Regions from separate parts of the Faecousia sp. genome, predicted to be linked through region 2. Evidence: a T-box and tRNA genes for the amino acid it is inferred to sense, from the RefSeq annotation. Region 2 holds a T-box; the other regions hold tRNA genes.
The links. The T-box of region 2 lies ahead of ACMKFF_RS01165 (valine--tRNA ligase). A T-box ahead of a tRNA ligase gene usually reads a tRNA of that ligase, here a tRNA-Val.

Region 1 (10,518 bases), on a different contig from region 2:
TTCCTCGGCGAATACATGCGCGTGCAGGAGGGCTCCTACGTCTCCCTGAGCAACAATCTCAAGGCGATCTTTGTAAACTCCCCCTTCCCCGCCTTCCTGCGCAACATTCCCGTGCTCGGCCCGCTGCTGTTCCAGCACAATATCCTGACGTATTTTGCCCTTGCGCTCGCCGTCTTCCTCGCGTGGTTCCTGAACAAGACCCGCAAGGGCCTGTACCTGCGCGCCGTCGGCGAATCCCCCGCAACGGCGGACGCTGCCGGTATCAACGTCACCCGCTACAAATATCTGGCCACCGTGCTGGGCGGCGGCATCTCCGCCATCGGCGGCGTTGCCTACATCACCGGCATCGCAGGCTGCGTGTGGAACCACGAGGGCCTGTCCGGCGTCGGCTGGCTGGCTGTCGCGCTCGTCATCTTCTGCCTGTGGAAGCCGTCCGCAGCCATCTGGGGCAGCATTCTGTTCGGCTGCCTGCAGAACCTGTACCTGCGCCTGAGCATTCCGTTCATTCCCTCGCAGATCTACAAGATCCTGCCGTACATCGTCACAGTGCTCGTGCTCATCTTCAGCAGTCTGCGCAACAACCGCGAAAAGCAGCCGCCCGCTGCACTCGGCGTCCCGTACTTCCGCGAAGAGCGCTGAGCCCCCCATAAACAACCTGCGCCGCATCCCAGAGCCGGGATGCGGCGCGTTTTTTCGTTCTTCAGGCAGCAGCGGCTGCCCGGTATACATTATAATTGTATCAGCCCGCAGGGGCAAAATCGGCAGGGCGCTCAGCCCGCAGACCGAAGTGCCAGGCGATCGCGTCGGCAATGCGCTCGCAGGCGTGGCCGTCTCCATAGGGGTTCACGGCATGCGCCATGCGATGGTAGGCAGCAGGATCGTCGAGCAGCGTGCAGGCCTCGCGGAGCACATCGTCGTATGCAACGCCCGCCAGGCGGACCGTTCCGGCTGCAACGGCCTCGGGCCGCTCCGTCTCACGGCGGAGCACCAGCACCGGTTTGCCGAGGGCAGGCGCTTCCTCCTGCAGGCCGCCGGAGTCCGTCATAACGAAGCAGCAGCGCGCCATGAGATTATGCATCTCCTCCACGTCGACCGGGTCGATGAGGTGCACATGCGGTACACCGCCCAGCTCCTCCTGCGCGCAGGCGCGCACGGCCGGGCTGAGGTGGACGGGATAGACGATCTCGACGTCCTCATACCGCTCCGCAACGTCTCGCACGGCCCGCAGGATGTCATGCATGGGCTGGCCATAGTTCTCGCGGCGGTGGCATGTCAGAACGATAACGCGGCGGTTCTCGAAATCCAGCTCGTTGAGCTCCGCCGTGGCAAAGCGGTAATCCGGGCGCACCGTCGTGCGCATGGCGTCGATGACGGTGTTGCCCGTGCGGAAGATCTCACCCTGTACGGACTCACGGCGCAGATTTTCGACATTGGCCGACGTCGGCGCGAAGTGCATCGCCGCAATATCGCTGACGAGCGTGCGGTTCATCTCCTCCGGGAAGGGGGAATACCTGTCATAGGTCCGCAGGCCCGCCTCGACATGGCCGACCGGGACCTTTTGATAAAAGGCCGCCAGCGCCCCGGCAAACGTCGTGGACGTGTCGCCGTGCACCAGAACGAGGTCCGGCTGTGCCTCCTGCAGGGCCTGCTCCATGCCGAGCAGGGCGCGCGTTGTGATGGACGACAGCGTCTGCTGCTTCTGCATGATGTTCAGGTCATACTGCGCCGTCAGGCGGAAGATCTGCATGACGGAGTCCAGCATCTCGCGGTGCTGGCCCGTAAGGCAGCAGATACTCTCAAATTCCGGCCGCTGCGCCAGCGTCTGCACCAGCGGGGCCATTTTGATCGCCTCCGGCCGCGTGCCGAAGACGGACATCACCTTAATTCTCTTCATGCGGTTCCTCCTCCGGCTTTTTCGCATTTTCTTCCGTCTTATCCGGGTGACGGTGGAAAATGACCAGCACACCGATCGCGCCCACCACGATCACGGCGCCGATGAAGATCAGGGCCTTCATCTCGCCGTCATTCGTCAGCACGACGGCCGCCATGCCGAGAATGGCCGAGAGCATATAGGCGATGGCGACGGCCTGCTTCTGGCTGAAGCCCATGTCGATCAGGCGATGGTGCACATGGCCGCGGTCGGCATGCATCGGGCTCTGACCCTTGGAGACGCGGCGGATGACCGCGAAGCAGATATCGAAGATCGGCAGGCCCAGTACAAGGAATGGCACGGCAAACGAAATGATCGCATACATCTTGAACAGGCCGTAGATGGAGATGGACGAGAGCATAAAGCCGAGGAATGTCGAGCCGGTGTCGCCCATGAAGATCTTTGCCGGGTTGAAATTATACGGGATGAAGCCCGCGCACGCGCCGACGATGGCCGCTAGCAGGATGGCGGAGTTGTAATCCGGCACGAGCAGCGCCACGACGAGCATGGAGCCGGCCGAGATCGCAGACACGCCGGCAGCAAGGCCGTCGAGACCATCGATGAAGTTCACGGCGTTCGTGATGGCCACGATCCAGATCACGCTGACGGGATAGGAAAGCCACGTTGCCAGACGGAAACCCATAAAATGCTCGATCCGGCAGCCGTGCAGAACGGCGATAACGGCCGCAACAATCTGCACGGCAAATTTCGGCAGGGCATTGAGCGTCAGGATATCGTCAAGAATGCCGAGCACGACGATGATCGTCGCACCGAGCAAGATGCCGCGCAGCTCACGGTCGATCCCGGCAAAGCACAGCACCGCGATAAGGAACGCGAAGAAGATGGCGAGGCCGCCCATGCGCGGGATGGGGATCTTGTGCATGCGGCGCTCGTCCTTCGGCACATCCATCGCGCCGACGCGCTGCGCCAGCCGCTTGACGAGCGGCGTGACCGCAAAGGCCAGCGCCGCCGCCACGATGAGCGACAGCAGGACCTTGACAATGAAATTCGGATCCATAATCATGTTCTGCTCCCCGGTCAGCGCGCCACGAAGCCGACCTTCTTATAAACCTTGCGCAGCGTTTTTTCCGCAACATAGGCCGCCTTCTGCGCGCCGCTCTCGCAGACGCTCTGCAGATAGGCCTTGTCGGCCAGCAGGCGCTGGCTCTCCTCGCGGATGGGCCGCAGCAGCTCCACGACGGCCTCGCCGACCGTCTTCTTGAAGTCGCCGTAGCCGCGCCCTGCAAATTCCGCCTCGATCTCGGCGAACGTCCGCCCGGTCGCAGCGGAGTAGATGGTCATCAGGTTCGAAACGCCCTTCTTGTGCTCAGGGTCATAGCGCACCTCGGAGTCGCAGTCCGTGATGGCGCGCTTGAACAGGCGCATGATATCCTCCGGCTTATCCATCAGGCAGACGCGGCCGGGATCGTCGTTCTCGGACTTCGACATTTTGGCCTCGGGGTTGGCAAGGCTCATGATGCGCGCGCCGACCTTGGGGATATACGGCTCCGGCAGCTTGAACACGTCGCCGTAGATGCCGTTGAAGCGCTTGGCGATGTTGCGCGTCAGCTCGACGTGCTGCTTCTGGTCCTCGCCCACCGGAACAAGATCCGCCTGATACAGCAGGATATCCGCCGCCATCAGCGCGGGATAGGTAAACAGGCCGCCGTTGATATTGTCGGCATTTTTCGCGCTTTTATCCTTGAACTGCGTCATGCGGCTCAGCTCGCCGAACATGGAATAGCAGTTGAGCACCCAGCCGAGCTCCGCGTGCTGATGCACATGGCTCTGGATGAACAGCACGTTCTTCTCCGGGTCCAGACCGCAGGCGATATACTGCGCCAGCTGCTCCATCGTGCGGCGGCGCAGGTCTGCCGGGTTCTGCCGGACGGTAATGGCGTGAAGGTCCGCCATAAAGTAATAGCAATCGAATTCCTCTGCACGGTCGCGCCAGTTCCGGATCGCGCCGAGGTAAGAGCCGAGCGTCAGGTCGCCCGATGGCTTGATGCCGGAAAGCATACGCTTGCGCGGCGCAGTTCTTTCCGTAGTCTGTTCTGTCATAAGATCACGCCTCTTTCTCAGAAAACAGAGTTGTGCCCAGGGCACTTGATTCTATATATTCTAGCATAATTCCCGCCGATACGCAAGGCCCATGTCGTATCCTTGCGGTCCGCGTCCTTTTTTCGAAAAAAAGAAAAAAGTGCTTGACAAAAGGGCAGCCTTCTGGTATACTATGCCTTGCTGACGGACGATTAGCTCAGCTGGCTAGAGCATCCGCTTGACGTGCGGAAGGTCATAGGTTCGAGTCCTATATCGTCCACCATGAAAAGCCCTCTTTTGTCAACTTGACAAAAGAGGGTTTTTCCATGATATCCGTTCCTGTCCGAACGGGTGATATATCTTCGATATGATATCGCACTTTCGTGCGATGATATATGCCTGCGGCATATGAGGGAACGGATATTATATCATGCTTGCACAGCAAGCATATCATACGGCTTGCCGTATATCGTATCGCGATAGCGATATATCACTGGGAATCGCAGCGTCTTATGATATAATATGTTAGAAAAAGGTGCTTTTATGTCTGGAAACAAATTGCTCGACTTATCTTTTGAATTTGCGGTGGCAATTGTTCATCTTGTTGATAGCGTAACGGCACCTAAAAGCTCATATATGATCAATCAGCTTGCAAGAGCAGGTACTTCTGTAGGCGCGAATATACACGAAGCGCAGTATGCGCAGAGCAAGAAAGATTTTGTTGCAAAGTTGGAAATTGCATTGAAAGAGTCCAACGAAACAAGTTATTGGCTGAAGCTAATGTACGAAACCAAAAGAATTGATCTTACTACCTATCGATATACCGAGAAACTATGTGGTAATATTCGCAGATTGCTGATCGCTTCCTGCAAAACGGCAAAGGGAAACTTACAATAAAGCGCGTGATAGGAATCGGGATTTTTTCTATCCCCACAAATCAGCCGGGCGGCGGACTTTTTCGGTCCGCCGCCCGGCGTTTTTCTGCTTATGCCGCGCCGAGGTAGCGCATCAGGATGACGGCGACCTGCGCGCGCGTGGCGTTCTGCTGCGGCGCAAGGTAGTCCACCCCGCCCTCGCGCGTTCCGGCGATCAGTCCCGCCGCGTTGGCCCAGGACAGGGCGTCATAGGCCCAGCCGCTGACGGCTCCGCCGTCCGGGAAGCTGCCGAGGTCCGCGCGCCCGCCGGTCGGAACGCCGCGCAGGCATGCATAGCGATACAGGATCGTGGCGATCTGCTCACGCGTGACATTGCCGTCCGGCTCGAATTTCCCGCCGCCGACGCCGTTGACGACGCCGTTTTCGGCCGCCCACGCGACGGCCTCCGTATACCACTGGCCGCGCGGCACATCCGTAAAACTACTGCCGCCCGCCGCGCCGGGCTTACCGTCCATGCGCCAGAGCACCGTAACGAGCATGGCGCGCGTCATCGGCGCATCCGGGCTGAACATATCGGCCGCCGTGCCCTGGAACAGGCCGTGCTGATAAGCGAATTTCACACCGGAATAGAACCAGTCGCTCGCACGGACGTCGCGGAACGGGTCGTTCCACGGCAGCTCCGGTCCGGACCAGCGCGGGTCCCTCGCGCCGCACACCGTGCACGCGCCGTTGCGGTACTGATGTCCCGCAGCCGGGATGACCTCGCCGTGCGTGATCTCCGTGCCGCAGGCCTTACAGACCGTGTCGCCGGTGTAACCCGCCTCCGTGCAGGTGGCCGCGCGGGCGTCGCGCAGCTCCGTCTCCAGATGGGCGCAGCGCGCAGAGGCGGAAAGCTCCGGATAGGCTCCGTTTTCCAGCATGAAGCAGCCGTTTTTGTCCAGCTGCCGCAGGAAGGACAGCGCAGCGAATTCTGCCGCCGTGCGCGCCGCCGTGCCGGATGCCTCCGCCTTGCCGCCGACGGCGGTACCGCAGGAATCCGCGCGGTAATAGAGATTTTCGCGCACGTTTGTCGAACGGCTGCTGTCCCGGCCGATCAGGCCGCCCGCCGTTCCGGCCGCCGCGCTGACCGCGCCGTAGCCGAAGCAATTTTCTGCGCGGTAATCGTTTCCGTAGCCAATCAGGCCGCCCGTGCCGGAGGAGGCATAGGTATGGGCATTGCGCACCTCGCCGGCGCTGTAGCAGTCGGTGAGTGCCGACGCGCCCTCCGTCATACACGCACCGGCCACGCCGCCCAGATACCAGCCGCTGCCGGTGACGGCTCCGTAATTCGCGCAGCGGAGCAGGCTGCCTCCGATGCGCCCGGCTACGCCGCCGATGCCCGTGGCCGCACCGTTTCCGGTCACGGTGCCGCGGTTCACGCAGCCGGTCAGTGTGCTTTCCTTGTCGTTGACCACACCGGCGAGGCCGCCGACGCCGTCCGTGCCCGTGACGGCCCCGAGGTTGGTGCAGCCCGTCAGGCTGCTTGCCCCGTCGAGGAGTGCGGCAATGCCGCCCGCCTTTTCGCCGGTCGAAGTCACGGCCGCTTCATTCACGCAGCCAAGGAACTGCGTGTTCTTCGCCTGCGCCGCGATCCCGGCCGCGCTGCCGTTGGCCTTCGCCGTGCCGGAGACGCGGATGTTTTTGAGCACCGCGCCGTCCGCCGCAAGGAACAGGGCAGCGCCGCTGCCGGTCGTCTCCGCCGTCATCTCCGTGATGCGGTAGCCGTTGCCATCAAATGTACCCGCAAACGGGGCCTGCGTGCTGCCGATACCGTCGAACCAGCGGACGCTGCGGTTGAAGGTCTTGTCGTCATTTGCCAGCGAGATATCCGCGCCGAGCAGGACGGTCTTGCCCGCGAAGGAATTGCCCTGCTTGACCAGCTGGGCCAGGCCCGCCAGCTGCCGCGCGGACGTCAGGGTGAAGCGGTCGGCAGACGGCGTATACCAGTCCGTCTCGGCCAGCTGCGTCCAGACCTTGTGCGTCGTGTAGGCCGTGGCGCGCAGGCGCAGTGAGGCGCTCGTGATCCGGCTCGTGACGGTGAATTTCCCGGTGTCCGTGCTTTTCTCCGTCTGGGCCGCATCCTGGAAGGTGAAATAGTAACGGAATTTCCCGTTGTAGACATAGCTCAGATCCTCCGGCTCTGCGCCTTCCGCCAGCGTGGCCGTAGCCGTCAGCATGTCGCCCTCATAGAGCGGGTCGCCGTCCGCCACGGGATAGTCCGTCACGCGCCGCGCGGTCCCGTTTTCCATCACCGTGCCGTCCTTCTTTACCGTGATGGGGAAGGCCGGGGCGTTTTCGATGTACAGCGCCCCCGCCGTCATGCGGGAGAACACGCCGCTGACGGCCGCGTCCGCCGTCACGGTCGCATAGGGGCCGGTCAGGGTCCTGCCGTCCAGCGTATAGGTTCGGAAGGCCCAGCCGACGTCCGGCGTATTGGAAAGATGGAGCACCGTGCCGAAGGCCACGCTCTCGCCGCCGTCCGAGGCGACCGTACCGCCCTCCGGCTGCGTGATGCGGACGGTGTGGGTCGCCGGGCTGCGCTCAGCCTCCCACGCCAGAACGGGATAGCTCCCCTGCACGGCGGTATAGGCCGCGCCGTTGCAGTTCAGCGCGTCAACGAGCTTCTGCGAGCGCATGTCCGCCTTCGGCATAGCTGTGACGGAGACGACGCACGAGAGCGCCGTTCCGGTATACCAGCCGTTTGAGGCCGGGTCGTCGTCGCAGCCCTCGAGATAATAGCAGTCCGAGACGGTGTAGCTGCCGTTGTTATGGCCGCCGATGGCGCGGCCGCGCTGGCTGCCGTTCGAATCGATCACGCCGGCGTTATAACAGTTATAAATGTCCAGCCCGCCGTTGCTGCCGCAGATGCCGCCCGCCGGGCAGGCATAGCCCGTCGTGACCGAGCCGGTGTTGTAGCAGTTGACGATTGCGCCCTTGCTCCAGCCCGCGCCGACGATGCCGCCGACACCCTTGGAGTCCGTATTTTTGACGGAGGCGTGATTCGCGCAGTTCTCCAGATAGATGCCCGTGGGGATGCTGCCGGTGCGGCCGACGATGCCGCCGACCATGCGGCGGCCGTAGATGCTGCCGCTGACGGAGAGGTTCCGCACGGCCGGGGCCGTTTCCGGCGCGGCCTCGTCGTCATAGAGGTCGCCCATGTGGCCGATGAGGCCAACGCCCTGTGAATAGGCATAGCCCTTTTCGGCATAGCGGTCGCAGAACAGGTTCGTGATGCGGTGGCCCTGCCCGTCGAGCGTGCCGTTGAAATATGCCACGATCACACGCTCCGTGTTGTCACGGTCCATCGGATACAGGCCGCCGATCGGCGTCCAGTTGCTCGAGCCGCCCATGTCGAGGTCGGCCGTCAGATAGACAGTCTTGTCCGAGAAATCATGTGCGGCATCGCCGACATAGGCCGTGCCGTACTGGCTGCCGCCGCCCGCGCCGACGAGCAGATAGTCGTCGACCCGCGTGGAGACGAGCTCGCTGCGGTCGCCCTTGATGCGGTAGTCCGGCGTGCCCGCGTCGACCTGCCCGTTGACGAGGGCCGCAAGGCCCGCGAGCTTTGCAGGCGTGTCGATGGAAAACACCGTCTGCGATGCGTCATACCATGAGATATCGACCGCGCCGTCCCAGACCGTGGTAGAAAAATATTCCGGCTTTACGGTGTAGGTCCCGGCGGGACAGTCAAAGGCATAGGCATAGCCGGCCGCCGTCTCCTCGACCGAAGCAAAGAAGTAGCTCCCGTCGGCCAACTCACAGCGCACCGACGCAAGGTCATAGCCCGCGCGGCGCTCCAGCGTTCCGGTCACCCGCTCCGCGGCAGCTGCGCAGGGCACGAGGCACAGCAGCAGGCAAAGGGAAAGGATCCAGCAGAGAAGTCGTTTCATTCCATGTCCTCCGTTACAATCAGGCTGCGGACCGTGCCGCGATCCGTCGGCACCTCCGCAAGGATGGCTTGAATTCCGTAAAGCGTCTGAAGAAGCTGCGGCGTCAGTGCCGTTTCCGTCGGGCCGTCCGCCGCAATATGACCGCCCTGCAACGCAAGGACCCGGTGGGCATAGTGCAGGGCATGCTCCGGATTGTGCGTGGAGAGCAGGACGGTGTAGCCGCGCGCGGTCAGCGCCCGGATCTGCGCCAGCACGCGCTGCTGATTGCCAAAGTCCAGATTGGCCGTCGGCTCGTCCATGATGAGAATTTCCGCATTCTGTACGAGTGCACGGGCAATGAGCGCCAGCTGCCGCTCGCCGCCGGAAATGGTGCCGATGCCCCGCTGCGCAAGCGCCTCGATGCCAAGCCGCTGCAGGGCCTGCATGGCTGCCTCCTGCTGCCGCCGGCCGGGGCGCTGCAGGACATTCATCGTGCCGGTCGTGCCCATGAGCACAGTGTCGATCACAGTATAGTTGAAGATCGGCTCCGACGACTGCGGGATATAGGCAAGCTTCCCCGCGGCCTCCCGCCGGGAATAGGCGGAAAGGGGTCTGCCGGAGAGTCGGATCTCCCCCGCCTGCGGTGTCAGAAAGCCCAGCAGGCAGCGAAACAGCGTGCTTTTCCCAGCGCCGTTTGCACCGAGCACCGCCGTGAGCGTGCCCTTCTGCACGGAAAAGCTCACTTCCCGCAAAGCGGGCTGCTTTCCGTAGGAAAACGTCAGGTTCTGGACCTCAATTTCCACGCCGCGCACCTCCCGTCAGGATCAGATAGAGGAAGATCGGCGCACCGACGAAGGCCGTCAGAATGCCGAGCGGAATTTCCCCGGCCGTGGCGAGCCGCGCGATATCGTCCACGATGATCAGGAACGAGGCACCGAACAGGGCCGCTGCCGGGATCAGCCGCCGGTAGTCATAGCCGAACAGCATCCGGCAGAAATGCGGGATGACAAGGCCGACCCAGCCGATCATGCCGGAGACCGCAACGGATGCTGCCGTCAGCAGCGTCGCGCAGAGGATGACGGTGAATCGCAGCAGGCGGGTATTCACGCCCATAGAGCGCGCCTCCTCCTCGCCGAGCGTCAGCAGGTTCATGCGCCAGCTCAGGATCAGCAGCGGCACGAGCCCAAGCGTGACCGGGATCACAAGGAACAGCACATCCCGCGGCTTGATGGAGGATAGGCTTCCCATCAGCCAATAGGTAATGGCCGGGAGCTGCTGCTGCGTATCGGCGACGAGCTTGAGATAGGACGTGCCCGCCGAAAAGAGCGACGAGACCATCATGCCGGCCAGAATGAGGGCAATGGTCTGGTTCGTGCGGCTCATGCAGCTGACGGCATAGGCCGCCGCAACTGCCAGAAGGCCGAACACGAAGGCCGACATCGAAATGCCGAAATAGCCCGCGCCGAGCAAGATGGCCAGCGCCGCGCCGAAGCCCGCGCCGGTCGACGCGCCGAGAATGTCCGGCGAGACCATGGGGTTCCGGAACATGCCCTGATAGGACACGCCCGCGACTGCCAGCGCCGCGCCGATGAGGGCCGCCGCCGCAACGCGCGGGAGGCGGATCTGGAACACGACGTTTTCCGCACCGTCCCGCCAGCCCGGCTCCGTCTCGGTCAAGCGGGAGAGCAGCAGGCGGAACAGCTCCTTCGGCGTGACGGAAAAGCGCCCGAGCAGCACGGAGCCGAACAGTGCCGCCGCAAAGACG
Region 2 (10,518 bases):
ACGACATAGGGAACCAAACTCATAATCATGCTCCTTTCTGCGTGCATTCCCGCCGGGGTCACCGGCGGGAGTGCGGATCGCCTGCCGCAGCAGGAATCAGAAACATTCTAACCGCTCTGCAGGCGGATTATTCCTCGGAGGCAGGAGCCTCTTCGGCGGCCTCGGGGGCCTTGGGTGCAACGGCGACAGCGGAGTCGGCGATGAGACGGGCAGCCTTGCGCAGCTTGAGATCGCTCTTCAGGCCGTCGGCGTTCAGGGCCTTCTTGACGTCGTCCAGCTCCATCTTGTAGCTCTCGGCGAGCTTCTTGTATTCTTCCTCGCACTCTTCCTCGCTGACCTCGATGTTCTCAGCGGCAGCAACGGCGTCCAGCAGGACGTTCGTGCGGACAGCGGCCTGAGCGGACGGACGCAGGCTGTTTCGGATGGCGTTCATGTCGCCGCCCATCATCTGGGCATAGGCCTGCAGAGAGGCACCCTGAGAGCGGAGCTCATAGTCCATGCGCTCCATCTCCTGATCGAGCTCCTCGTCGATCATGCTGTCGGGGATCTCGACGGTCATGTTGGCGGCAGCCTTCTCGACGGCGGCGTTCTCGAACGCGCGGTCGATCCCGGCCTGCTTTTCGTCGCGGATGCGCTTCTCGATGTCGGCGCGCAGCTCGGCGACGGTGTCGAACTCGGAGACGTCCTTGACAAACTCGTCGTCCTTCTCGGGAACGACGGTCTCCTTGACCTCATGGACCTTGACCTTGAAGACGACGGGCTTACCGGCAAGCTCCTCGGCGTGATAGTCAGCCGGGAACGTGACGTCGATGTCCTTCTCCTCACCGGCGCTCATGCCGGCGACCTGCTCCTCAAAGCCGGGGATGAAGGTGTGGGAACCGAGCTTCAGCTCGTAATTCTCGCCCTTGCCGCCCGCAAAGGCCTTGCCGTTCTCAAAGCCCTCGAAGTCGATCACGGCGGTGTCCCCCTCCTGTGCCGGGCGGTCGACCGTGGTGATGCGGGCAACGTTCTGGGCCATGCGGTCCAGCTCGGCCTCGACCTCGGACTCCTTGACCTCGACCTCGGCCTTCTCGATCTCGAGATTCTTATATTCGCCAAGCTCAGCAACGGGATACAGATCCGTCACGATCGTCAGCGTGACGGCGCCGTCGTCGGCGATGTCCATCTTGGAAACGCTCGGGCGGCCGACGGGACGGATGTCCTGCGTCAGGACGGCATCCTTGTAGATATCCGGGAACATATCCTCGACAGCGTCCTCAAAGAAGACATGCTTGCCATAGGCAGCCTCGATGACCATACGCGGAGCATGACCCTTGCGGAAGCCGGGGATCATGATATCCTTGCGGTACTTCAGATAGGCGCGGTTCAGGGCAGGCTCCAGCTCCTCACGGGTCAGTTCCACCGTAACGGATGCGCGGGTCGCTTCTTTCTCTACGCTTTTGACATTCATTTCTAACATCCTCCTATGTGCTGCGCCGGTCGGCGCGCATTGATACCTTGATGAATCCGCACTATTTTATCAGACTATTCACAAAAAAACAAGTCGATTTTGTGAATTTTCGGTTTTTCCGCAGGAAAATTACAGGGAAAATATTCAGCGAAGCCGGATCGGGGCAAAATTCGTATAATCCGCAGCGCAGAGCCGGTAGGTCACGCCGTGGTGCACGCCCTCGATGGCAAGGCGGTGGCTGCTGCCGTGCAGGTGGCCGTAGCAGCATTCCTTCACGCCGTAGCGCTCGAGGAGCGCCAGAATTTCCGGGCATTCGTAGCCGCGGTAGCGCGGCGGATAGTGCAGAAAGCACAGCTTTTCGGGCGTATCTCCCGCCGCGCGGAGCGAGGCCTCCAGACGCAGCAGCTCCCGCTTGAAAATTTTATCGTTATGACTGCCGTCCGGCGCGTCCTCTTCAAAGAACCAGCCGCGCGTGCCGGTCAGGGCGATGCCGTTATAGAAATAGCAGTTGTTATTCAGCAGATACAGGTCCGGAAAGCCGTTTTCCTCGCAGAAGCGGTAGAATTTCGCGGCCGTCGTCCACCAGTAGTCGTGATTTCCCTTGACGATGATCTTCCGCCCCGGAATGGCGGCGATCATGGCAAAATCCTCGCGCGCGCCGTTCAGGTCCAGCGCCCAGGACAGGTCCCCGAGCAGGACGGTCGTGTCCTCCGGCCCGATGACGGACAGGCCTTCGCGGAGCTTGTCCACATAGCCGACCCACGCGCCGCCGAAGACGTCCATCGGCTTGTCGCTGCCGAGGGAAAGATGCAGGTCTCCAATCGCGTAAAGGGCCATCCCTCACGCTCCTTTCATTGCAGCAGTTGCAGAAGGTTCCGGAAAAAGATCCGGTCGAGCAGGTCCGCGGGATAGCCCGCAGCCTGTAAATACGCATAAAACGAAGCCCACGAGGAGACGTCCGTAAAGCCGCGCGCCAGCTCGTCGCAGCCGTCGAGGTCGCCGCCGAGGGCCACATGGTCCTCGCCGCAGAGCGTGAGCATGTGCTCGAGATGGGCGCGCAGCGTGTCGAAATCCGCTCTCCCGCCGAGGAACGGCGGATAGAGGTTCAGGCCGACCGTGCCGCCGGTCTGCGCCAGCGATCGGAGCTGATCGTCCGTCAGGTTCCGCGTGCAGTCGCACAGAACGCGGCAATTGGAATGACTGGCCAAAATGGGAGCCTGCGTGCAGTCCATGAGCTGCCAGAACGCAGCTTCGGACAGATGACTCACATCGATCCGCAGGCCGAGCCGCTGCGCCTCCCGGACAAAGTCGCGCCCACGCGGCGTCAGGCCAAGCGCGGAGCCGTGCCAGCCCGCAAGCGCGTTGTCGGCATTCCACGTCAGCGTGAGCATGCAGAAGCCCTGCTCCCGCAGCCATTCGAGTCTGCCCGGGTCGCAGCCGATGACCTCGCAGCCCTCCACGGACAGCAGCGCGGCGATCCTCCCCTGCTCCGTCAGGCGCAGGGCCTCCACACCGTTTGCGGCAAAGCCGATGCGGCTGCGGTTCTTCTCCACCTCGCGGCACAGGAGGGCCAGCGGCTCCGTCAGCAGGCGCTCCGTCCCGCCGCCAGGCCGGCCGGCGTTGCTGCAGAAGGCAAAGACCTGCGCATAGGCCTCCAGTCCGGCCGCCTTCTGCAGGTCGATATGGCAGGAGTTTCGCGCCAGCCCCTCGCCGCGCTTCAACAGCTCATAGGCGGTGTCGCAGTGTCCGTCAAACAGCTTCATGAAAATGCATCCTCCAGATGCCGGATCTCCGGCCGCTTTGTCTCCGTGCCAAAAGGCGCGTAGACCTCGATGACGTCGAAGCGCGGCTGCTTCGTCTGCTCCGGGTGCTCACATAAGTACAGTTCTGCCGTGCGGCGGATGCGTTCCTGCTTGTGCCGGTCGACAAATTCCAGCGCTTCGGCAAATGCGGCGCTTTTGCGCAGCTTGACCTCGACAAAGACGAGATAGTCGCGGTTTTCCGCGATCAGGTCGATCTCGCCGAGGCGGCAGCGGTAATTCGCCGCCACGATGGTATAGTGCCTGCGGCGCAGATAGGCCGCCGCAGTCTCCTCGCCCCAGCGGCCCGTCAGATCATTCCGCATGGAGATTCTTCAGGAACGTGCGGCGATGGATGGGGCATGGGCCGAATTCGCGCAGCGCCGCATAGTGCGCGCGCGTACCGTAGCCCTTGTGCGTGGCAAAGCCGTACTGCGGATATTTCTCGTCCATTTCCAGCATGAAGCGGTCCCGCGTCACCTTGGCCAGAATGGACGCAGCCGCGATATTGGCGCTCAGGCTGTCGCCCTTGACGATCGTCTGCACGGGAAGACCGAAGTCCGTCTCGCGGTTGCCGTCGATCAGGGCGATATCCGGCCGCACCCGGAGCTGGTCCATGGCGCGGCGCATCGCGAGGAACGTCGCCTGCAGTATGTTGATCTCGTCGATCTCCTGCTCGGAGGCAAACGCGATGCCGTAGGCGAGCGCCTGCTCCGTGATAATGTCATACAGCGCCTCGCGGCGCTTGGCCGTCAGCTTTTTCGAGTCGTTCAGGCCGGGAATGTCCAGCCCGCGCGGCAGGATGACTGCCGCAGCGCACACCGGTCCGGCCAGCGGGCCGCGCCCGGCCTCGTCTACGCCGCAGACCGTCTCATAGCCCGCCTCCCAGCAGCGGTTTTCGTAATTCCAAAGTTCCGTCATGCCAATTCCTCATTTATCTTAGGCAATACCGCACAATTCAGCAAGTGCATTCGGCGAAAAATGTCCGGCGAAGGCCGAAGAGAATTATGCGGTCTTGCTCTTTCTTAATCATCCGGTGTGAAGCTCAGGCGCTGATGCAGGCCGTCCGCCACCACGTCGAATATGATGCTGCCGTCTTCGTTGTCCGTGCGGTCCATCGTGACGTCCTTACCGCGGCAGTATGTCCGCGCGACGGCCTCCGGGTCCGAGGTCTCTACCTCACTGACGAACACGTCGCGCATCTGGTTGTTGCTGCAGAGATTGAAGATCTCGCGGATCAGTTCGTAGCGCATGCCTCTGTCCTTTCCGGAGGGTCCTCCAGCGTAAAGCGGCCGATCTTACAGCTGCGGTATTCCTCCAGCAGCACACGCGCCATGCGCTCCGTGTCGATCTCGCCGCGCGCCAGCAGGAAGCCGCGGCGGCGGCCCGCCTCGGTCAGCAGATCATAGCCGAAGGCGTCCTCCGGCGGGTCGAGCTTATAGCGGGCGCGCATGGCCTCGGGGTAACGCGCCCAGAGCATGGCCGCCAGATGGCAGGCCAGCGTCTCCACATCCAGTACGTCGTCCTTGACCGCGCCGGTATAGGCCAGCCTGCGGCCGACCTCCTCATCGTCGAATTTCGGCCAGAGGATGCCCGGCGTGTCGAGCAGCAGAAGGCCGCTGTCCACCGTGACCCACTGCTTGCCGCGCGTGACGCCGGGGCGGTTCTCCGCCTTTGCGCCCTTGCGCCCGGCGATCTGATTGATGAAGGTCGATTTTCCCACGTTCGGGATGCCGACGATCATCAGCTTCAGTGCGCGGCCGGTCTGTCCCTTGTCCGCATAGCGCTGCAGCTTCTCCGCCAGCATGGAGCGGACGGCGGGCACGAAGCGGTCGATGCCGCGGCGGCTCTTGCAGTCCGTGCGCACAACGGTCATGCCCTGCGCCTGCCAGTAATTCTGCCAGACGTCCGTAGCGGCCGGATCGGCCAGATCGATGCGGTTGAGGATCATCATGCGGGGCTTCTGCCCGCAGATGGCGTCAATGTCCGGGTTCCGGCTGGAAAACGGGATGCGTGCGTCCACGATCTCGCAGACGGCGTCCACGAGCTTGAGGTCAGCCTCCATATTCCGCCGGGTCTTGGTCATGTGGCCCGGATACCACTGGATATTCATGCGGTCATCCATTGTCCAGCGCTCCGATCCGTCCAAAGTCGCGCGAAGCGCTCTCGCCGCAGCCTGGGAACAGAATGCACAGCACCTTGCCGATGACCTGTGATTCCTCGATCTGCCCAATGGAGGCATAGCGGCTGTCAGCAGAGCGGTTGCGGTTATCGCCCATCACGACGAGGCAGCCCTCGTCCACGGTCAGGGGGAAGCTCGTGCGGTCATAGTAGGGCTGTACCATCGGTTCCAAGATATAGGGCTCGTCCAGCGGCTCGCCGTCGACGTAGACCGTGCCATAGCCGTTTCCGTCATAGAGGATATCCACGGTCTGACCCTCCGTGGCGATGACGCGCTTGACGATCGGCTCGCCGTTTTCAAAGCTCTCCTTGCGCGCGACGATGACGTCGCCCTGCTCGAGGTCGCCCATAAACAGATTGCTCAGCAGTGCCACATAGTCGCCGTCCTGCAGCGTCGGCATCATGGACGGGCCGTCCACGCCGACGAGACGGACGAAGAACACAAACACGATCGTGATCGCGGCCAGAATATAGACAAGGTCATGCAAAAGCGAGTAGCAGTCATAGAGCGGATTTTTCGGTTCCTTCTTCGGAGTCTGCTCCTGCAGGTCCTCCATCGGCTGCTCCGCGTCGAAATTCTCCATCAAAGTCATCCTTCCTGTCTGGCGGCAGGCCGCCATTCATTCAGAATAAATTATACACCAACTCGTTCCAGAAATAAAGCCCAAAAAACGGAGCTGCCGCAAATCCATGCAGCAGCCCCGAAATGGCGGTCGATAAAAATCAGAGATCCTTCAGCCGTGCTTCGCTCTCCTCGAGCTGACGCAGCAGGGCGGCGTACTTTTCGGCCTTCTCCTGCTCTGCGCGGACGACCTGCTCCGGTGCCTTTGCGGCAAAGCCCGGATTGCCAAGCTTAGCCTGCACACCGGCAAGGCCCTTCTGGACCTTCTCCTTCTCCTTGGCGATGCGGGCGAGCTCCTTGTCCACATCCACAAGCTCCTCCATCGGCAGGAACAGCTTGGCGTCGTGCGTCACGCAGGACACCATGGAGCCATGGCCCTCCGGCTCCTCAGCCAGGACGACAACGCGCTCGGCATAGGCCAGACGGGTGATGAACGGGATACCGGCAGAGAACAGATCCTGCTTCTCCGTGACGATATAAAGCGTCGTGCGGCGCGCAGGCGGTACATTCATCTCGGCGCGGCGGTTGCGCACGGCGCGGATGGCCTGCATGATGCTCTCCATGCCGTCCTCCTCCGCCTGGAAGCAGAGATCCTCGCGGTACTTCGGCCATGCGGCGACGATCAGTGCCTCGCCCTCGTGCGGGATGGCCTGCCAGATCTCCTCTGTGATGAACGGCATGAACGGGTGCATCAGGCGCAGGATCTGGTCGAGCACATACAGCAGCACCTGCTGGGCAGAGCGCTTCTGAGCCTCGTCCTCGCCATAGAGGCGGGCCTTTGTCAGCTCGATATACCAGTCGCAGTAGCTGTCCCAGATGAAGTCATAGATCTTCTGGACGGCGACGCCGAGCTCATACTTGTCGAGGTTCTCCGTGACGTCGGCAATGAGCGTATTGAGCTTCGAGAGGATCCACTTGTCGGACGTCTCGAGCTCGGACAGGGCGGGCAGCTCGTTTTTGTCGATGCTGAGGTTCATCATGACATAGCGGCTGGCGTTCCAGAGCTTATTGGCAAAGTTGCGCATGGCCTCGCAGCGCTCGATATAGAAGCGCATGTCGTTGCCGGGCGAATTGGACGTGAGCATGTTCATGCGCAGAGCGTCCGAGCCGTAGCGGTCGATCATCTCGAGCGGATCGATGCCGTTGCCGAGGGACTTGGACATCTTGCGGCCCTTGTCGTCGCGGACAAGGCCGTGAATCAGCACGGTGTGGAACGGCGGGCGGCCCGTTTGCTTGCAGGCCGAGAAGATCATGCGTGCGACCCAGAAGAAAATGATATCATAGCCCGTCACGAGCACATCCGTCGGATAGAAGTACCGGAAGTCCTCCGCATTCGTGTCCGGCCAGCCGAGGGTCTCGAACGGCCACAGCGCCGAGGAGAACCAGGTGTCAAGCACGTCCTCATCGCGGGTGATATGCTTGCTGCCACACTTTTCGCAGCAGGTCGCATCCTCGCGGGAAACGGTCATATGGCCGCAGTCGGCGCAGTACCACGCCGGGATCTGATGGCCCCACCACAGCTGACGGGAGATGCACCAGTCACGGACGTTCTCCATCCAGTTCGTATAAATTTTTGTGAAGCGCTCCGGAACAAACTTCGTCTCGCCGTCGTTCACAACGCGCAGCGCCTCTTCGGCCAGCGGCTTCATCTTTACGAACCACTGAGCGGAGATGATCGGCTCGACGTCGCGGTGGCAGCGGTAGCAGGTGCCGACATTGTGGTTATACGGCTCGACCTTCACGAGGTAGCCCTGCTCCTCGAGGTCGGCGACGATCTGCTTGCGCGCCTCATAGCGGTCGAGGCCCTGATATTTGCCGCCGTTCTCGTTGACGACACCCTTGTCGTCGAGGACGCGGATGACCTCGAGGTTGTGGCGCAGGCCGACCTCAAAGTCGTTCGGGTCGTGAGCCGGCGTCATCTTGACGCAGCCGGTGCCGAAGTCCATTTCGGCATAGTCGTCCGCCACGACGGGGATCTCCTTGCCGACGAGCGGCAGAATGACGTTCTTGCCGACGATGTCCTTGTAGCGCTCGTCGTTCGGGTTGACGCACACGCCGGAGTCGCCGAGCATGGTCTCGGGCCGGGTCGTCGCGATGATGACCTCGCCGGAGCCGTCTGCCAGCGGATAGCGCACATGCCACAGATGGCCGGGCTTGTCGACATATTCGACCTCGGCATCGGACAGAGCCGTGACGCAGTGCGGGCACCAGTTGATGATGCGGCTGCCCTTGTAGATGAGGCCCTGCTCATACAGGTTCACGAACACCTCACGGACAGCCTTCGAGCAGCCCTCGTCCATGGTGAAGCGGGCGCGGTCCCAGTCGCAGGACGCGCCGAGGCGCTTCTGCTGCTCGACGATACGGTCACCGTACTGATGCTTCCAGGCCCAGACGCGCTCGAGGAACTTCTCGCGGCCGAGGTCATAGCGGGTCTTGCCCTCCTTGCGCAGCTCCTCCTCCACGCGGATCTGCGTGGCAATACCGGCATGGTCCACGCCGGGGATCCAGAGGGCGGAATAGCCCTGCATGCGCTTGAAGCGGATGAGCACGTCCTGCATGGCAGCGTCCATGGCATGGCCCATATGGAGCTGGCCTGTGACATTGGGGGGCGGCATGACGATGGTAAAGGGCTTCTTGTCCGGGTCGCGCTCGGCATGGAAATAGCCGTTGTCTACCCAGAATTTGTAGAGCCGGTCCTCAACGTCGCGCGGCTCGTAGGTCTTTGGCAGTTCTTTCATAGTCTTCTCCTTTTTGACGATAAAAATCGCCCTGAGCTTCATAATATGCTCAGGGCGATGCAGATTACCGTGGTACCACCTGAATTCCCGCCATGGGCGGGCACTCTGGCTCTGTAACGGGAGCACCCGTGCGGCCTACTGCAGGTTCGGCACGCCCGCTCCGAAGCGACCTTCTCCCGACCTGCGCAGGGGCTTTCAGCAGCCGCCCCCTCTCTGCAGCGCGCGGATGGGATACTCCTCTTCTTCCATGCGTTTTCACTATGCGGTTATGATAGCCGAAAACCGGCCGGTTGTCAAGCGTTTTTGGGCAGATAGCCGCTCATTTCGGCGGCCATATCGTCCAGCAGCTTCATGGCTGCCGCGCGGTCGGCGTCGACGGCGGTCAGATAAATCTTGACCTTCGGCTCCGTGCCGGACGGACGCAGGATGACCGTACCCATCTCGCCGAGCTGAAGCACGAGCACATTGGACTTCGGCAGCGTGACCGCTTCCTCCGTGCCGTGGACGAGATCGCGCGTGACGCGCGCCTGATAGTCCGTGACGGACGTGACGGCGATGCCGCACACAGCCTTCGGCAGCTCGCGGCGCATCTGCGCCATAAAGCCAGCGGAAATTTCCATGGCGTCCGGACCCTGCAGCTCGCAGCTCAGCACGCGCGCCTCATGCCAGCCGAAGCGGCTGTAGAGCGCGTCCATGTGCTCGGCCAGATTCGTTCCCTCACGCTTGAGCGCGGCGGCGAGGTCGCACGTCAGCATGGAGGCGACGACGGCGTCCTTATCGCGGGCATACGTTCCCTTGAGGTAACCGCAGCTCTCCTCAAAGCCGAAGACGAAGCGGTTCTCCTCGTGCTTCTGCTCGAGGGTGAGGATCTCACCGCCGATGTACTTGAAGCCCGTGAGGACCCTGCGCATCTTCACGCCGTAGCTTGCGGCGATCTTGTCTGCCATCGGGGTCGAGACGATGCTGCGCACGGCGACAGGGTCTGCCGGGAGCGTGCCCGCCTTCTGCATCGTGCCGAGGATGTAGTCCAGCAGCAGGCAGCCCAGCTCGTTGCCGCTGAGCTTGCGGAAGCCGCCTTCCACCGGGACGGCCACGGCCACGCGGTCGCAGTCCGGGTCAGTGCCGAGGATGAGGTCCGGGTGCGTCTCGCGCGCGATCTTGTAGCTCTCGTTCAGCGCGGCGTCCGTCTCCGGGTTCGGATATTCGCAGGTCTTGAAATCGCCGTCCGGCTTTTCCTGCGCGGGAACGACGGCGACGTTCACGCCGATGCGGCCGAGCACGGTGCGGAACGGCTTGTTGCCCGTGCCGCACAGCGGCGTGTAGAGCAGATTCAGGTTATCGGACGGGACAGTGGCAAGGCGTTCGCCGAGAACGGTCTCATAGTAGCGCTCCCACAGCTCCGGCGCGATGAATTCCACGCCGCCTTCCGCAAGGAAGTCCTCAAAGCTCTTTTCCGCCGGGAGGAAATACGGGATTTTCTCGATCTCGGCAAACACGCGGGCCGCCGGCTCATCCGTCATCTGGCAGCCGTCCGGGCCGTAGCACTTGATGCCGTTATAGATGCCCGCGTTGTGGCTGGCGGAAACGACGATGCCGCAGCCGCAGCCGAGCTGGCGCACGGCAAATGAGAGCATCGGCGTCGGGGCCAGCTCGTGATAGACATAGACATGCACGCCGCGCTCCGCGAGGGCCACGGCGCACAGCTCCGCATAGCGGCGGGAGTTGTGG
Region 3 (10,518 bases), on a different contig from region 2:
GCGCCTTGTGCGCGACGGCATGGGCGTTGTGCTCGGGCCAGAATCGTTCGCTTCCTACTACGGCGTGTCGGCCGTGCCGCTGCATCCGGAGACATTTGTGTCGCTGAAATTCATCTGTCTGCAGAGCGGCATGAAGAAGAAGGACGTACAGCTGTTCCGCTCCTATCTCTGCGGTGTCTGCCGCAGACGCGGGACGGCCTGTGAGCGTTGCACCTCGCCATGTACTTGATAAAAAAACCGCACCGGCGCTGCCGGTGCGGTCGTTATTTTTATTACTCGTTCGGATAGGTTTCGAGGAAGGCGTGGAAATGGCGCATCGGCAGATCGTGGCCCTTGACGATGCGGACGTTCGGAATGGACTCGCGGTCCTCATACAGCGCCTTCACGGCGGCGATGACATAGTCCATGTGCTCCTGCGTCAGCTGGCTGCGGTTGATGGCGAAGCGGACGACATTGCAGACCTCCGCCTTCTGCTCCGGGGTTTTGAGGTCGTACTCCATGGAATAGTTGCCAAGCTCTGCCGTACGGATGCCGTAGCGGCGGATGAGCTCGATGGAGAAGCCCTGACCCGCGAAGCTCTCCGGCGCGCGCTTGTTGTCGAAGAATTCGTCCATGTTGATGTAGACGCCATGGCCGCCTGCGGGCAGGACGACGCCCTTGACACCGGCCTTATAGAAGCCCTGAGCCAGATATTCGCACTGCTTGACGCGCTGGTCGAGATAGTCGAAGTTCTGGCACTCATACAGGCCGGCGGCCAGCGCCATGATGTCGCGGCCGGACATGCCGCCGTAGGAATCGTTGCCGTAGCAGGAGATCTGCTTGACCTTGAGCTGGATGCCGACATCGTTTTTGACCGTGCCGTCCTCGTTGAAGTCCGAGAAGTTCTTCCAGAACAGGCCGCGGTCGCGGAAGGCCAGAATGCCGCCCATGTTCGCGTGGCCGTCCTTCTTCAGCGAGGCCGTAAAGCCGTCGCAGCAGGCGAACATTTCCTTTGCGATCTCCGCAATGGACTTGTCGGCGCAGCCTTCCTCATTGACCTTGATGAAGTAGGCGTTCTCGGCCCAGCGCGCGGCATCGAGCATGAACGGGATGCCGTACTTATGGGCGATGCGGCTGCTCTCGCGCAGGTTGGCAAGCGAGACGGGCTGGCCGCAGACCGTATTGTTCGTGATGGTCGTGTAGACGAGCGGAACGTTCTCCGGCCCGAGCTTTACGATAAGCTCCTCGAGCTTTTCGGTGTCCATGTTGCCCTTGAACGGGTTCTTTTCATAGGTGCCGCCCTCCGGGACCTCCCAGAGCAGCTCCTTGTTGTAGAGGTTGCGCGGGATGGAGCCCATCTGCTTGATGTTGCCCTCGGTCGTGTCGAAGTGGCCGTTCGAGGGAATGGTGAAGACCTTGCCGGGGTGGCGCTGGCCGAGGATCTTGCGCACGAGCTCGAACAGGACGGCCTCTGCGGCGCGGCCCTGCGGCAGGATGAACGTGTTCGGGCGCTCCATCTGCGCGGCGCCGCCGTTGAACAGGCCACCCTCATATTCGCACAGATACAGCTCGTCCATCATGCGGTCGATGTCCTTGCAGTTCGTGCGGACGAGATCGATGACGTGCTTCTGATCGTTGCCGCGCTCGAAGCAGTCGCGCAGGGCGTCCAGCAGGACGTAGTAGCCCTTGTTGCGGCCGTAGGATTCGTCGCCGAGGAACATGGCCGACCACTGCACATCGGTCATGGCCGTCGTGCCGGAATCGGAGAGCATGTCCACCGTCAGCATGCCTGCGGGGAAGGCAAATTCATTGTAGTGCGTGGCCTTGAGGGCGCGTTCGCGCTGCGCAGCGGTGACGCGGGGGATGTCCCGCGTGACATAAGTAAAGGAGCGCGGGGTAGCAACGTTCAGGGGATATTCTTCGTGATTCATACTGACCTCCATGATTCGGCGCAGAGCGCCGTGATTCTGGATACCCCGGTCATCGACCTGCGGCAGGGCTGCAGTGGCGACTGGCGGACAGTATCGGGCGCGCGGCTGATCCGCCGCCTCCCCATCATCATGCCATGAAACGGACCGTTTGTCAACGGAGAAATTTTTCACGTCCGCCGCTCATGGACAAAACTCCAAATGAATGAAATTCCGCATTGTATCCGGAAATCTGCAATTTTAAAACAGAAAGGATTTGTAACACTTGTAACTTGTGGATGATTTCTCATTATATGTTAAAGTTGTCCAAAAAATATATCCTCTTGACATCGTTTTTTGTTCATGATATGATGCCACCAGAAAGATTTCGCACACCAAGGGAGGAATTGCCGTTGCACATAATGTCGAAGCTCTGATGATCATTTTCTCTGCGACCGGTTTCCCTTCCACCGCCAGGAGGCGGTTCGTTGATCCCTCTGTTCGACGGTACGTTTTGTATTCGCGCCACTCATTTCAGGTTTCAGGAAGGAAGTATTCTCATGAATAACAAATTGGAACGCAAATACGGCCTTTTCACCGCAATTTGCATGGTTGTTGGCATTGTCATCGGTTCCGGCGTTTTCTTCAAGGCACAGACCATCCTCCAGATCACAAACGGTGATATGCCGCTCGGCGTCATCGCATGGCTCATCGGCGGCGCGATCATGCTCGCCTGCATCCTCACATTCGCCGGTATGTCCCAGAAATATGAAAAGGTCAATGGCATCGTGGACTATGCCGAAGCGACGGTCGGCCCGAAATACGGCTATTATATGGGCTGGTTCCTGTCCACGATCTATTATCCGTCCCTGACGGCGGCTCTGGCTTGGCTCTCCGCCCGCTATACACTCGTGTTCCTCACGACGATGTTCCCGAATATGCCGCTGCTCATCCACATCAACGAGGGCGGCGTTGTGGTCGGCCCGGAGTGCATCGCGCTCATGCTGTTCTACCTCTGCTGCTCCTATGCCGTCAACGCGCTTTCCCCGAAGCTCGCAGGCAAGATTCAGGCATCCACCACGGTCATCAAGCTCATCCCGCTCGGCGTCATGGCGATCGTCGGCATCATTGCCGGTCTCGCCTCGGGTCAGCTGACGGAGAACTTTGTCGCCCCTCCCCTCGCCGTTGTGGGCAGCAAGGGCAGCATCCTCTTCGCAGCCGTCTGCGCAACCTCCTTTGCCTATGAGGGCTGGATCATTGCAACAACCATCAACTCCGAGCTGAAGGATTCGAAGCGCAATCTTCCGAAAGCCCTCACAGTCGGCGGCATCATCGTCATCGCCACCTACCTGCTGTACTACATCGGCGTGACCGGCGGTGCATCGAACGCGGAGCTGATCGAAAAGGGCGCGACCATTGCCTTTACGAACATCTTCGGCAACGTCATCGGCAACATCCTGAACCTCTTCATCGCCATCTCCTGCATCGGCACGATGAACGGTCTGATGCTCGCCTGCTGCCGCGGCGTCTATTCCGTCGCAGCGCGCGGCAAAGGCCCGGCCACCCATATGTTCTCCCGCGTCGATGAGCACACGAATATGCCCAACAACTCCGCCGTCATGGGTCTGCTGCTGTGCGGCTTCTGGGGTCTGTATTTCTACCTGTCCAACCTCGCCGGCACCTGGAGCCACAAGACGGTCTTCACGGGCACGATCTTCGAGAGCGTCCCCTTCCTGTTTGACCCGACGGAGCTGCCGATCATCACGATCTATGCGCTCTATATTCCGGTGTTCATCCAGTGGATCCGCAAGCAGAAGGGCACCTCCGTCTGGCAGCACTATATTCTGCCGATCCTTGCCATCTGCGGCTCGGTCTTCATGGTCATTGCCTGTCTCGTCAGCCACGGTATGGGGTGCTTCTGGTATCTTATCGTGTTCGCCTTTGTGATGGTGCTCGGCGGTCTGCTCAACCGCAGAACGCAGCGCACCGTGCGGGCCGCTGGCGCCTGAGCCGGTTTGCTCTAATGAGAAACAGAGTCCCCTCTGCATCAGAACGGTGCGGAGGGGACTCTGCGTATATGAATGAATAATGAATACTGAAAAATGGGACAAAGACCCTGCCGACTGTCACAAGGTATTCTGCATATAGATCTGAGAGAGCTGAGCTTTCATCGATGAGTCCTGCGATTTTGGCGAGGATCGATAAAACAGAAAACCCGAACCATCCCTTAATCGTAATCGGGAACGTTCGGGTTTCTATATCCTGGTGGAGACTAATGGACTCGAACCATCGACCTCCTGCGTGTGAAGCAGGCGCTCTAACCAGCTGAGCTAAGCCTCCGTAGCACGAATATTATAGCACAGGATCCGAAAAAATCAAGCCCTATTTTTCACAGACCGGAAAATTGGTTCCCCGGCAGGTGTGTTTTGGCCTGCCGGGGAATATGCTATGCCAGCGTGCGCTCAATGCGCGCCGTGATCTCCTCACAGCGCTGCAGGATATGCTCCAGATCATGGTGCACGAACTGCCCGTTCCGGAGAAGCGGCCTGCCCTGCACATAGACGCTGTCGATCTGCTCGCCGCTTCCGGCATAGAGCAGATTCGTCAGAATGCGACGCCGGTTCACCGTGCACAGTGTCTCCGTCCGCACAAGGGAGAAATCCGCCTGCCAGCCCTCTGCAATACGGCCGACGTCTCGATAGCCGAGCGCACGCATCCCCTGCTCCGTCAGCATGGCGTAGCACTGCCCTGCCGGGAGTACTGTCGGGTCAAGCGTGCGGACCTTCTGTAGGTAGCTGCCGAGCCGAGCCTCGCGCAGCAGGTCACGGTTTGCGCTGGAGGCCTCGCCGTCGCAGCCGAAGCCGACGCGCGCGCCGGATGCCAGCAGCTCCGCAATGGGCGGCGCACCGTCCGACAGCTTCATATTCGTCGAGGGGCAGTGCGCCACAACGGCGTGCGACTGTGCCAGCAGCGTGATCTCCTCCTGCGTGAGCCAGATGGAGTGCGCAAGGATCGTGGACTCATCCAGGACACCGAGATGCGCCAGCTCCTCCGCCTCTCCGCGGCCGGTCCAAGCTCGGATACGTTCCGTCTCGGCCTTCCCCTCCGCAAGATGTGTGTGGTAGAGTAGGCCGCGCTCGCGCGCAAATTGCTTGAGGGCCCGCATTAGCTCCGGCGTGCAGGCCGGACGTCCCTGCGGCACGGCAGCCGTGCGCAGCAGTCCCCTGCCGTGCCATTTGTGGTACAGCTCCTCCGCCTGCCGCAGGCATTCGTCCACCGGCGTGACGCGGATCTGGTCGTTCTCGGCGATATCCGTCGCGCCGATGCCGAAGGTCACGCGCAGACCGGCGTCCTGATAGGCTTGCACAACAGCGTCGATGTGCGGATAGTAGGTCATTTCATTGATGGCCGTCACGCCATAGCGGATGCTCCGCAGACAGCCGAGCAGCACGCCATAGTACCACTCGTCCTCCGTGAGCGACCACTGTGCCCGGAGCATGCGCGTGAGCCACTGCGTGATGTTCAGGTCGTCGAGCGGGCCCTGCGTCAGACTCTGCACCATGTGCGTGTGCAGATCAGCCATGCCGGGCAGCATCAGAAGACCAGATGCCTCGACAATGGGGCAATCGGCCTCCAGATGGGGTGCGATCGCCGCAAAGCGGCCGTCCCGGATGAGGACGTCGGCCTGCGTGGTCGTTCCTGTTTCGAAATCGGGGAGCATTGCCCCGCGGATCAGCAGCATCGCAGTGCCTCCGCCGCAGCCGTGAACAGCCGCCCGCGCGCCTGTGCGTCCATCGGAGCGGCTGCACCGGTTGCATAGTTTTCTGCAAGATAGGCCAGCGAGGCCGCATGCATGCCGAGAATGGATGCCAGCACGAACAGGGCGCTCGTCTCGCCGTCCAGCGCACTGACGCCAAGCTCTGCCCAGCGGGCAATGCGCGCCGGGCCGCCGGGGGCCCACGGCGACTCGAGCGAGGTGCAGTCGTGACTGCGGAACAGGCCCGCATCGGGTACGCCGCAGCTCAGCAGCGCGCCGAGCAGGCGCATATCCGCCACGGCGGGATAGGACGGGTCGATGTATTCGCGCGTCGCGCCCTCACCGCGGACCGCGCCGGAGGCTGCCAGCAGCGTGCCCGGCTCCAGCTCCGGCTGGATGGCGGGGCAGGCTGCGATCTTGATGAGGGACTCCGCGCCGAGATGGTGCAGCTCCTCCACGGCGATGGCCATAGGCATACAGCCGAAGCCGCAGCTCATCACCGTGAGCGGTTCGCCGCGCCATGTGCCCTGCCAGGTCGCATATTCGCGATAGCAGCCCTGCTGCACGGGGCCCTCCAGCAGCGCGGCATAGAGCGGGACCTCCTGCGGATCCGGCACAAGAATGACGCGCGGCGTCACGGCATCGATGCCGAGGTGGTGCATCGTACCGTCGGTATGGACAAGTTTCTGACTTCCAAAGCTCATTTCGATCCCTCCAGCAGCTCGGCTGCGCGCATGGCAATGCGCGTGGCAGTTTCGATCCGGCGCGCCAGATGCTCCGGGTCGGCATAGGCTCCGTAGACGTTGGCGTTCGGGTCTGCGAACATGGAACCAAGCGCGACGCAGATGCTCGCGGCGCGAAGGCCGAGCAGGTGGCCATAGGTGAAAAGCAGGCCGGACTCGTTCTCCACGACGAGAACGCCGGTGTCGATCCATTTCTGCATACGCTCCCGCAGACCGGGATGGGCGGCCTTGGACTCCATATAGAACGCATCGTGGCTGCGGTACAGGCCGACGCGCACGGGCTCGTCCAGCTCCTGCGCAGCGCTGCACAGCGCGCGGACGAGCAGCGGGTCTGCAACGGCCGGGAATTCCGGCGGCACAAGCTCATAGCTTGCGCCCTCGCCGCGGACGCAGCCACTGGCAATGACGATGGTCCCCGGGGCCAGATCGGGCTGCACGCCGCCGCAGGTGCCCACACGGATAACGGCCTCCGCTCCCGCGGCAGCAAGCTCCTCCAGTGCGGCGGCAACGCAGGCACAGCCCATGCCGCTGCTTGTGACGGCGATATCCGCGCCGCCCGGTGTTTTGCCGGTATAGGTCGCAAATGTTCCCCGGTGGGCCGTAAACGAGGCCTCTGCGAACAGCGCGGCCATCTTGCGGCTGCGCTGCGGATCACCCGGCAGAAGCACAACGGGCGCGGAGCGGCGCAGGCCGGTGCGGCAGAGGGTGCCGTCCGGCTCGCGCGGCGGGTCAAGGGTCAGGTAGGCTTTTTTCATAGGCTCCTCCAAATTATCTGTGATAGACTGCGCGCGTTCGACAAATTTTGCGGATTCTCAATTTATTCCGACTTCGTTCATAGATTTTTCAAATGTCCCCGGTATACTCATACTCGTAAGAACGATACCGAACCTGCCGCGGTAACGGGCTTACTGGTCCATCTTTTCATTTTTATCTCTCTTTTTATTTTCCCCTCTCTCATTTCTGTAGCGGATCCCCGGTCGTCCATCCCCCTCGGACGGCCGGGGATTTGCTGTATTCAGCCGCCGGTCGAACGCCGCTCCACCTGCGTGCCGAAATAAAACGAGATCACGACCGTAAAGATCGTGAGGAACTGCTGCGCGCTGACTGCGCCCGTCACGGCCAGCCTGCAGAATACGACGGTCAGGGCGATCGTCACAAGAGACTTGACGCAAAGAAGCCGCTCAAGCCGCTGCCGCATGGCACTCACCTCCCGGCCAGACTATGCCGCAGTACAGCCCGATGTGCAAACAGGCGCGGAGCAGAGGGATCTGCTTCGCGCCTGCGTTTTGCGTATGAGGATCAGAGACCGTCGTCCTCGTCGAACTCGAACTCGAGCGGCTCGCCGCACTTCGGGCAGTCGACGGAATCGTTGAGGAGCGTCTCCTCGTCCAGATGGAGGACCTCGCCGCACTTCGGGCAGGTCACTTCATACATGGTGTCGTCATAGTCGAAGTCTTCGCCGTCGTCGTCCATGAAGCCGTCCTCTTCGTCATCGTCGTCCATCAGGTAATCCTCGATGGCATCGAGATCATCCTCAATCTCATCGAGCTCATCCGAGACAGCCTCGGCGTTTTCCTGCAGATCGCCAATTGCACCGGTGACCTCCTGCAGCAGCTCGACGATCCCGGAGATCATCTTGCCCTCGGGGGCCTCCTGGTCCAGCTTCAGGCCGTCCATCAGGCCCTTCAGATATGCGGACTTTTCAGAGAGATTCATAGCGTTCTCCTTTCCAGATGTGGGCCGGATCAGCCCTTGGCGCGGCCCAGATATTCGCCCGTGCGGGTATCAATAGAGATCTTGTCGCCCTCGTTGATGAACAGGGGCACGCGGACCTCGGCACCGGTCTCAAGCGTAGCGGGCTTCAGCGTGTTGGTGGCGGTGTTGCCTGCAAGGCCCGGCTCGGTCTTCGTGACGACGAGATCGGCAAAGTTCGGAGCCTCGACGCTGAACACGTTGCCCTTGTAGGACAGGATCGTGCACTGGTCGTTCTCCTTGACAAACTTGAAGCTGGCGTCGAGAATGTTCTCGTCGACCGGCGTCATTTCGAACGTCTCCGGATCCATAAAATAATACAGGTTGCCGTCGTTATAGGAATAGTCCATCTTTCTGCGCTCGATGTAAGCGGTGGGATACTTGTCGTTCGGGTTGAACGTCGTCTCGGTAACGCCGCCGGTGATGACATTGCGCATCTTGACGCGGACAAAGGCTGCACCCTTGCCGGGCTTGACGTGCTGGAACTCGATGATCTGCATCACCTTGCCGTCCATGTCAAACGTAACGCCGTTCCGGAAATCACTGACTGAAATCATTGGTTTATCCTCCTGTGTTCCTCTCGAATACCATATCTGTTCCGAAGGTAAAAAAATGCGTTTCTATTTTAACCGATTTGTCAAAGAAATTCAAGTCTTTCGGCAAATTTCTCTGAGTTATCACCGCTTAAAGGATGGTCAGCTCCTTCGGGCTGTGCGTGATGACCTCGCAGCCGCCCTCGCGGAAGATCACGACATCCTCGATGCGGACGCCGAATTTGCCCGGAATGTAGATGCCCGGCTCTGCGGAGCACACAGCGCCGGCAGGGATCGGGTTCTCGTTGCGCGGGGTGCAATTCGGCGCTTCGTGGATCTCGAGACCGAGGCTGTGGCCATAGCTGTGGCCGAAATACGGGCCGTAGCCGGCCTCCGTGATGATGTCGCGGGCAGCGCCGTCGACGCTCTTGCCGCTCGCTCCTGCGTGGCTGGCCGCAATACCGGCGAGCTGGGCGCGCAGGACGGTGTCGTAGACCTTACGCATCTCCTCGGTCGCATGGCCGAGGGCGACGGTACGGGTCATATCGGAGCAGTAGCCCTGATACAGCACGCCGAAGTCCATGGTCACGAAGTCGCCGTCCTGCAGGACGCGGCTCCCGGCGACGCCGTGCGGCATGCTCGTGTTCGGTCCGGAGACGACGATCGGGTCAAAGGACAGGCCCTCTGCGCCGTTCTTATACAGGCAGTAGATCAGCTCGGCCTCGAGCTCCTTCTCGGTCATGCCGGTGTGGATGCGAGTGCAGACCTCGGTGAAGGCGCGATCTGTGATCTCCTGCGCCTTGCGCATGCGGGCAAGCTCCCAGTCCTCCTTGCTGGCGCGGAAGGCGTTGATCTCCTTCTGCAGCGGAACGAACTTGACGGGAAGCGCGGCCTCAAAGCCGTTGAGCTCTGCGACGGTGAGATATTCGTCCTCAAAGCCGAGCGTCTCCACGCCGAACTCGTCCAGCGTGGTCTTCAGCGCCTGCATCATCGGATTGTTCAGGCCGATCTCCACGACCTCAAAGCCCTTGAGGTTCTTCTGCGCGGACTCGATGTAGCGGCTGTCGGTGAAATAGCGAGCGCCCTGCGCGGAGACAACGGCAACGCCCTCGGCGATGTCAAACTCCGCCGCATACATGCGGCTGTAGCGCGAGGTCAGCAGAAGGCCCTGCACGCCGTCGTGCAGCAGAGAACGGTATTTTTCCAGATTGGTCATGTTTCTACTCTCCTTTTTCGCGCCATGGCGAGAAACGGCAGCTCCAGCAGGTGCCGCAGCTTCAGCCAGACGGTATGATTATGAATGGATCGCACGGCGATCGCCGTGATCCCGGCGCGCTTTGCGCCGAGTACATCAGTATAGATCTGATCGCCCACGAGTGCGGTCTGCTGCGGAGCGGCTCCGTAGCGGGCCATGGCCTCCCGGATGCCGCGTGTGCCGGGCTTGGCGGCATGCGTCACGCAGGGAACGTGATATTGCTGCGAGAAATGCGGCACGCGCTGCTTATGGCTGTTGGAGACGATGCACAGCGTGATGCCTGCGTCCTGCATCCCGGCGATCCAGTCCAGAAGCGGCTGCTCCGGCCGGTCCGTCGTGTAGGGAAGCATGGTGTTGTCAAAGTCCATCAGCAGCAGACGGATGCCGTGCTCACGAAGAAACGCCGGGCGGATCTGCGTGATGGTTTGGAAAATGAAGTCAGGTAAAAATGACAGCATATTCTCCTCGGGTATTCCATAGGTTGATTCTGAGGTTCCCATGTTTAGGGTTCTCCTTATTATAGCACGCAGGGGGAGGTTTGTCTATTGCCTGTTCCGGTGTATTTGGCGGCAAATTGTAAAGAAATTGCAAC

Region 1: it has a tRNA-Val gene. The T-box ahead of ACMKFF_RS01165 (valine--tRNA ligase) is inferred to sense a tRNA for this amino acid. The anticodon was not compared.
Region 3: it has a tRNA-Val gene. The T-box ahead of ACMKFF_RS01165 (valine--tRNA ligase) is inferred to sense a tRNA for this amino acid. The anticodon was not compared.

What each region holds. Positions count from the first base shown of each region.
Region 1 covers NZ_DBFZUT010000095.1:47,407-57,924, reverse strand. The annotation lists gene ACMKFF_RS09820 (ABC transporter permease) at 1-639, shown strand, start outside; gene wecB (non-hydrolyzing UDP-N-acetylglucosamine 2-epimerase) at 740-1,894, opposite strand; gene ACMKFF_RS09810 (MraY family glycosyltransferase) at 1,881-2,948, opposite strand; gene trpS (tryptophan--tRNA ligase) at 2,969-3,991, opposite strand; tRNA gene ACMKFF_RS09800 (tRNA-Val) at 4,177-4,253, shown strand; gene ACMKFF_RS09795 (four helix bundle protein) at 4,493-4,867, shown strand; gene ACMKFF_RS09790 (S-layer homology domain-containing protein) at 4,956-8,774, opposite strand; gene ACMKFF_RS09785 (ABC transporter ATP-binding protein) at 8,771-9,556, opposite strand; gene ACMKFF_RS09780 (FecCD family ABC transporter permease) at 9,546-10,518, opposite strand, start outside.
Region 2 covers NZ_DBFZUT010000010.1:26,128-36,645, forward strand. The annotation lists gene clpP (ATP-dependent Clp endopeptidase proteolytic subunit ClpP) at 1-23, opposite strand, end outside; gene tig (trigger factor) at 128-1,450, opposite strand; gene ACMKFF_RS01130 (metallophosphoesterase) at 1,595-2,287, opposite strand; gene ACMKFF_RS01135 (dipeptidase) at 2,302-3,213, opposite strand; gene ACMKFF_RS01140 (YraN family protein) at 3,210-3,575, opposite strand; gene ACMKFF_RS01145 (ribonuclease HII) at 3,565-4,170, opposite strand; gene ACMKFF_RS01150 (hypothetical protein) at 4,275-4,502, opposite strand; gene ylqF (ribosome biogenesis GTPase YlqF) at 4,487-5,374, opposite strand; gene lepB (signal peptidase I) at 5,367-6,014, opposite strand; gene ACMKFF_RS01165 (valine--tRNA ligase) at 6,154-8,790, opposite strand; T-box leader at 8,838-9,047, opposite strand; gene ACMKFF_RS01170 (phospho-sugar mutase) at 9,084-10,518, opposite strand, start outside.
Region 3 covers NZ_DBFZUT010000071.1:6,912-17,429, forward strand. The annotation lists gene ACMKFF_RS07645 (LysR family transcriptional regulator) at 1-229, shown strand, start outside; gene ACMKFF_RS07650 (tryptophanase) at 273-1,910, opposite strand; gene ACMKFF_RS07655 (hypothetical protein) at 1,902-2,048, shown strand; gene ACMKFF_RS07660 (APC family permease) at 2,447-3,895, shown strand; tRNA gene ACMKFF_RS07665 (tRNA-Val) at 4,150-4,226, opposite strand; gene ACMKFF_RS07670 (amidohydrolase family protein) at 4,333-5,628, opposite strand; gene ACMKFF_RS07675 (nucleoside phosphorylase) at 5,619-6,347, opposite strand; gene ACMKFF_RS07680 (uridine phosphorylase) at 6,344-7,141, opposite strand; gene ACMKFF_RS07685 (hypothetical protein) at 7,402-7,584, opposite strand; gene ACMKFF_RS07690 (CD1247 N-terminal domain-containing protein) at 7,686-8,102, opposite strand; gene efp (elongation factor P) at 8,132-8,695, opposite strand; gene ACMKFF_RS07700 (M24 family metallopeptidase) at 8,823-9,887, opposite strand; gene ACMKFF_RS07705 (YqeG family HAD IIIA-type phosphatase) at 9,884-10,384, opposite strand; gene ACMKFF_RS07710 (hypothetical protein) at 10,472-10,518, shown strand, end outside.